Linked DNA regions of Catalinimonas alkaloidigena. The protein of the gene in region 1 binds, or shares a complex with, the protein of each later gene. Links are inferred from orthologs where the notes say so. Each region holds a gene or a part of one and is shown in the gene's direction. Other genes may lie near its edges. The genes, in order: OKW21_RS30535 and uvrB.

The links.
Region 2: the proteins of OKW21_RS30535 (region 1) and uvrB are in contact, whole or in part, in a crystal structure (PDB 7EGT), measured with the Thermus thermophilus proteins. The link is inferred for Catalinimonas alkaloidigena from one-to-one orthologs. Residues at the interface, in WP_096412145.1 of Thermus thermophilus: His654, Arg656, Phe657, Gln666, Asp668, Glu669, Lys680, Arg681, Leu682, Ser683, Lys685, Tyr686, Ala687; in WP_096411307.1 of Thermus thermophilus: Glu23, Leu25, Arg26, Asp27, Gly28, Glu29, Arg30, Phe31, Arg55, Glu326, Asp327, Phe328, Glu379, Ser382, Gln383, His398, Gly400, Arg401.

What each region holds. Positions count from the first base shown.
Region 1 is NZ_JAQFIL010000001.1:7,497,588-7,500,926, reverse strand. The notes cover bases 294-3,304. They hold OKW21_RS30535 (ATP-dependent helicase), read left to right. Parts: upstream 294-675; coding sequence 676-2,934; downstream 2,935-3,304. Other genes in these bases: OKW21_RS30530 (DUF4290 domain-containing protein), read left to right, coding at 2,964-3,304. Outside these bases: rpsT (30S ribosomal protein S20), read right to left, coding at 1-252; more of OKW21_RS30530, read left to right, coding at 3,305-3,339. UniProt on the Escherichia coli protein: A helicase with DNA-dependent ATPase activity. Unwinds DNA duplexes with 3'-5' polarity. Translocates on single-stranded DNA with 3'-5' polarity. Initiates unwinding more efficiently from a nicked substrate than double-stranded DNA.
Region 2 is NZ_JAQFIL010000001.1:6,518,319-6,521,611, reverse strand. What follows is about bases 224-3,188. They hold uvrB (excinuclease ABC subunit UvrB), read left to right. Parts: upstream 224-676; coding sequence 677-2,701; downstream 2,702-3,188. Other genes in these bases: OKW21_RS26365 (hypothetical protein), read left to right, coding at 2,732-3,148; OKW21_RS26375 (shikimate dehydrogenase family protein), read left to right, coding at 224-582. Also shown: more of OKW21_RS26375, read left to right, coding at 1-223; OKW21_RS26360 (nucleoside deaminase), read right to left, coding at 3,224-3,293. UniProt on the Escherichia coli protein: The UvrABC repair system catalyzes the recognition and processing of DNA lesions. A damage recognition complex composed of 2 UvrA and 2 UvrB subunits scans DNA for abnormalities.

The sequences.
Region 1 (3,339 bases):
CGCAAGTTGATTCACATGTTTGGCAAGTTTTGCCTTTTTATGTGCTGCGTTGCTCTTATGAATAATATTCTTTTTTGCCAACTTGTCTAACATGGAAGAAACTTTCTTGTATAGCTCTTCAGCCTCAGACTTGTCTGTAGTATTTTTCAGCTTTTTCACAAAAGTACGAGTAGTCTTCAACTGATAACGGTTTCTCTCACGTCTGGTCTCAGAAGAACGAATACGTTTTAATGCAGATTTATGGTTTGCCATCGCTTAAATATATTTCTTTACTGTCTTTAACAGGAATTTTCTGCTCTTAGTTTAAAGAACTGCAAAGATATAGGTATTCTTTAAAATATCAAAAGTATCACTAAAAGTATGTGACAATTTTTTGTTCTAGACTATTGTGCTCTTGAATTTATTCTCCTAAGCACAACAAAATTACCTCTTCACTCTTTTTCATTTACACGCAAGCAATAAAAACAGCGAAAAGGAGCTAATGAAGAAATCTTTATGCTTGTAAATTGTTGTTTTGTTTTACAATAAAAGAAGCTTCATCTTTGGCTTCTTAAGATGCTGATTTTTTGATGAATATGCACTAAATTGGCAGCTTCATATCTGAAGCCTGCGCCTGCCTTTCTTAACGAATAAGAGAGACTTATTGTAAATTGCACGGGAAAAACCTGAGATTTTATGAATTTTCTGGACAGCTTGAACGAACCGCAGCGGAATGGGGTCACCAATACCGAAGGACCAACCATGATTATTGCCGGTGCAGGTTCCGGCAAAACAAGAGTATTAACCTATCGTATTGCTTACCTTATTAAGGAGAAGAATGTAGATCCGTTTAACATACTGGCGCTTACTTTTACCAACAAAGCCGCTAAAGAGATGCGCGACCGTATAGAAGGGGTGGTAGGCACCGAAGCCCGCAACCTCTGGATGGGCACATTTCACTCTATCTTTGCCCGCATCCTCAGGGCCGAGGCCGGTAAAATAGGTTATCAAAGTAATTTTACGATCTACGATACAGACGACTCCAAGTCGCTGATCAAAAATATCCTTAAAGAACTTAAGCTGGATGATAAAGTCTATAAGCCCGGCATGGTGCTTAACCGAATCTCCAGTGCCAAAAACCGGCTTATCTCCTGGAGAGAGTACAACGATAATCCGATGATAAGGGCGGAAGATGAAAGCGCTGCCAAACCACATATGGGCAAAATCTATAAAACCTATGTGCAACGCTGCTTTAAGTCAGATGCTATGGATTTTGACGACCTGCTTTTCAATACCAATGTACTCTTCAGGGAGCATCCGGATGTATTGAACAAATACCAGCATCGCTTTCACTATGTGTTGGTGGATGAGTTTCAGGACACCAACTTTTCTCAATACCTGATCACCAAAAAGCTGGCCGCCGTGCGCCGCAATATCTGCGTGGTGGGAGATGATGCTCAAAGTATCTACGCCTTCCGTGGAGCGGACATTCAGAATATTCTCAATTTTGAGAAAGACTTTTCTGATCTGAACGTATTTAAGCTGGAGCAGAACTATCGCTCTACCAAAAATATCATTGAGGCGGCTAACTCGGTGATCAGCAAAAATAAAGCCCAGCTCAAAAAACACATCTGGACCACCAATGAAGAAGGAACGCTGGTAGAAATGATCAAAGCTACCTCCGATCAGGAAGAAGGGAGACTGGTAGCTTACTCTATTTTTGAGCAGAAAAATAATGATCACGCTCGCTATAGTGATTTTGCCATTCTTTACCGTACCAACAGCCAGTCCAGGGCGATGGAGGAAGCGCTGCGCAAAAGAAATATCAAATACAAAATTATTGGAGGATTATCTTTTTACCAGCGCAAAGAGATCAAGGACATCATTGCTTATATGCGCTTTGTGGTCAACCAAAGTGATGAGCAGGCTTTCCGTAGGATTGTCAACCTACCAAAACGGGGCATTGGCGCCACTACGATAGATAAAGTAATGGTAACCGCTTATGAACAAGATCTTTCTATCTGGGAAGTATTAAATAGCGCACATAAATTTTTCAATGGCCGTACTGCCAATGCCCTCTCAGCTTTCAAAGACATGATGAAAGGCTTTATGCTGGAAGCAGAAAAGAAAGATGCTTTTGATGCTGCTTCGCACATCGCCAAAGGTTCGGGCCTGTTGCGTGAATTGTATGAAGACAAAACTATTGAGGGGCTCAACCGCTACGAAAACGTTCAGGAACTTCTCAATGCGATTAAAGAATTTGTGGATAATCCTGAAGCAGAAGATAAAAGTATGGGTGCTTTTCTTCAGGAAGTAGCACTGCTTACTTCGGTAGACCAGTCAGAAGATGACGAGGAGGACCGGGTGACTATGATGACCATTCACATGGCTAAAGGGCTGGAGTTCCCCTATATCTATGTAGTAGGCATGGAAGAAGACCTTTTCCCTTCTCAGATGATGCTGAGCAGCCGTACTGACCTGGAGGAGGAAAGAAGGTTATTTTATGTAGCCATTACCCGCTCTATGAAAAAACTGGTGCTTTCTTATGCTTTATCTCGTTATCGCTTTGGAAGACTTAAAAACTGTGAGCCCAGCCGTTTCCTGGAAGAAATTGACCCGGCTTATGTGATGGTCAATAAAGCCATGGGAAGCCGTTCGGTAGTAGGAGATACAGAACATGCCAGGGTGCTATTAAAAAGTGTACAAAGAGACCGAAGCCGAAAAGCAATGCCCCACAATACCCGCAGCAGCTATAAGCCTTCACCTGATTTTGCCCCCAGCGACACCAGCCACCTGGAAGCAGGCATGAAGGTAGAGCACCCTAAGTTTGGATTTGGAGTGGTCAAAAACCTGGATGTGGAAGGCGCCAACCGCAAAGCCAAAGTAGAGTTTGACGACTTCGGAGAAAAAACCTTGCTGCTTAGCTTTGCCAAATTAAAAATACACGATGAATAAAAATTATTTTTTATAAAAACCAATGTAAAATGTTTGAATATAACACAAGTAAGTCCAATGTCATTCTAAAAGAATACGGCAGAAATGTGCAGAAACTTGCCGAGCATATCATGACTATTGAGGACCGTGATAAACGCACCCAATACGCGGCAACTCTGGTTGAACTAATGCGTCAGCTCAATCCTAGTGTGCGTGAGAATAATGAAACCACTCAAAAACTATGGGATGACCTTTTCATTATGACCAACTTCGAGCTTAACGTGGATGCCCCCTATCCCATGCCTGAAGTTGATATTCTTACCAAAAAACCAAAAAGACTCTCATATAATACAGACCCTGTCACCTACAAACATTATGGCAAGAATATTGAAAAGCTCATAGACAAAGCTATCGCTACAGAAAGCG
Region 2 (3,293 bases), 980 kb from region 1 along the record:
AATATCAAGGGGATGAATGTGACCATTCCTTATAAGCAGCAGGTGATGCGTTACCTGGATGGCCTGGATGGAAGTGCCAAGCTGGTGGGTGCGGTGAATACCATTAAGTTTGAGAATAACAAACGTATGGGATTCAATACTGACTACTATGGCTTCAAAGAGTCCTTGGAAAACTGGCTAGGGGCTAAGCAAGTTAAAAAAGCCCTTGTTCTGGGGACCGGTGGAGCCTCAAGGGCGGTGAAATGTACCCTTCATGCCCTAGAGATAGATTTTATGATGATCTCCAGAGAATCTTCTGAGCATGCGATAAGCTATGAGGAGTTAAAACAAAAACATCAGCTGAAGGAATTCCCTCTTATCATCAATACTACCCCGCTGGGCATGTCTCCCAATATAGAAACCTGTCCGGATATAGCTTATGAGCAGTTGAGTTCAGCAAACTACTGCTACGACCTTGTATACAATCCTGAGATAACCCTTTTCATGAAGAAAAGTGAGGAAAGAGGAGCCGCAGTAAAAAACGGCCTGGAGATGCTACACCTGCAAGCAGAAAAGAGCTGGGAAATCTGGAATAACGGCTAATGAGCGGATGATTGGTGATGAATGCTTTACAAAAAATGTTTTGTAAAACAATCGCCATACTATTCATTGTTCATTACTCATTGATCATTATAACATGGATTTTAAACTAATTTCTGAATATGAGCCTACCGGCGACCAACCGGAGGCTATACGCCAGCTCACTGAAGGCATAGAGAGTGGAGAACGCGCACAGACCCTGCTGGGAGTAACCGGCTCTGGTAAAACCTTTACCATGGCTAATGTAGTTGCCAACCTCAACCGCCCCACCTTGGTGATCAGTCATAACAAAACTCTGGCAGCGCAGCTTTTTGGTGAGTTTAAGCAGTTTTTTCCCGAAAACGCGGTGGAGTACTTCATTTCTTATTACGATTACTATCAGCCGGAAGCTTATATCCCTACGACCAATCTCTACATAGAAAAAGATATGTCTATCAATGAGGAGATAGAAAAGCTTCGCTTAAGTGCTACCTCTGCACTTCTCTCCGGCAGGCGTGATGTATTGGTAGTCGCATCAGTTTCTTGTATCTATGGTCTGGGAAATCCTGAGGAGTTTGGCAAAAACGTGATCCGCTTGCAGGAGGGAGACGTATTGTCACGTCAGCGGTTATTGTATTCGTTGGTAGATATTTTATACAGCCGTACGGAAGCTGAGTTCAAGCGGGGTAACTTCAGGGTGAAAGGGGATACAGTAGATATTTTTGCCGCCTACGCAGACTTTGCCTACCGCATTTACTTCTGGGGAGATGAGATTGAAGCCATCCACCGTATTGATCCCCACAGCGGAAAAAAAATAGCGGATGAACGCCTGATTACCATTTATCCCGCCAACCTCTTCGTGACTGCAAAGGATACTACCCAGAAAGCTGTTTACGAAATACAGGATGATCTGGTGGAGCAGGTACAGAATTTTAAAGATGAAAAGCGCTTTCTGGAAGCCAAGCGGATAGAAGAACGTACGGAATTTGACCTGGAGATGATCCGGGAGTTAGGGTATTGTTCAGGCATAGAAAATTACTCCCGCTACTTTGACCGCCGTCAGCCCGGGCAGCGCCCTTTCTGCCTGCTGGATTACTTTCCCGAAGATTACCTGATGATGATAGACGAAAGCCACGTAACCATACCGCAGGTGAGAGGGATGTGGGGTGGTGACCGGGCCCGAAAAACCAGCCTGGTAGATTATGGCTTCCGCCTGCCATCTGCTTTGGACAATCGGCCATTGACCTTCAACGAGTTTGAGGATATGACCAGCCAGGTTATCTATGTAAGTGCTACGCCCAGCGAATATGAGCTGCGTAACTCTGAAGGTGTCGTAGTAGAGCAGGTAATCCGTCCCACCGGACTGCTAGATCCCGTAATAGAAGTGCGCCCCAGCCTTAATCAGATAGATGATTTACTGGGCGAGATTGACGAAAGGGTGAAATTACAGGAGAGAGTGTTAGTGACTACCCTGACCAAACGTATGGCTGAAGAACTTCAGAAGTTTTTGGAAAGGGCAGGCGTGCGCAGCCGCTATATTCACTCCGAAGTCAAGTCTCTGGACAGGGTAGAGATCTTACGGCAACTGCGCCTGGGCGAGTTTGACGTACTGGTAGGCGTAAACCTGCTGCGTGAAGGTCTGGACTTGCCGGAAGTCTCTCTGGTAGCTATTCTGGATGCAGACAAAGAAGGCTTCTTAAGGAATGAGCGCTCGCTTATTCAGACCATCGGCCGTGCAGCGCGTAACGAAAACGGTATGGTGATCATGTACGCAGATAGGGTTACCGGCTCCATGCAGGTAGCGATTGACGAAACTAACCGTCGCCGTAGCAAGCAAATGGAATATAACGAAGAGCATGGCATTACCCCCAAAACAGTGCTTAAGTCCAAAGAGGCTATTATGTTCTCTACCCGTGTCGCTGATTCTAAGAAAGCGGTCAAAAAGGCCTATGCCGGTCCGGAGGAGTTCAGCATTGCCGCTGACCCTGTAGTAGCCTATATGAACAAAGTAGATCTGGAAAAGCTAATCGGCAAAACTCAGAAGAATATGGAAAAGGCTGCCAAAGAACTTGATTTTATGGAGGCCGCCCGTATGCGGGATGAGTTAAATGAACTAAAAAAACTTTACGAACAAAAGGAATAGCTGTTACCTTTACCGAAACTATCGGTCTCTATGAAGAAATTCTTATTACTTGCATTATTTTTTGTAGCGCTAGAAGTTGATGCGCAATATTTATTCACTGCCCAGCTAGACGCTTACAAGACAGACAACCGCGATCCTTTTGAGTTTGTGGATAAGGCTCAGTTTGGTCTTGAGTTCAACTATTTTCTTTATGAACAACTGGCAGCTACTGCCGGGCTGGAGGTTTGGACAGAAAGTGTACGCTTTGTGCCGGGCATACGTTTTTATCCTATCAATCCGGTCTTCCTGCGTTTCCGCCCTCTCTTAGGCAAAGAAGTAGATTATGCGTTTGGGACAGGCTATGCCCGCAAGATTACCGACAACTGGCGTCTGGAGGGTATGCTGGATTATTACTTTGAAAGGAGTAATCTCGCTATCCGCTTCGGGGTAGGCTATACCTTATACTAACAATAAGCGGATTTATCAATTTGCAAAGTTCCCGAAGTCTGGCAGCTTTCTGTCATTAACATGAGTAAGCGCTGCTCAGTCTTCTTTACCCCGCATTCGGCGAAAAAAAGTCTGTATCAGCTCAGTGCTTTCCTGAGCAAGGGCC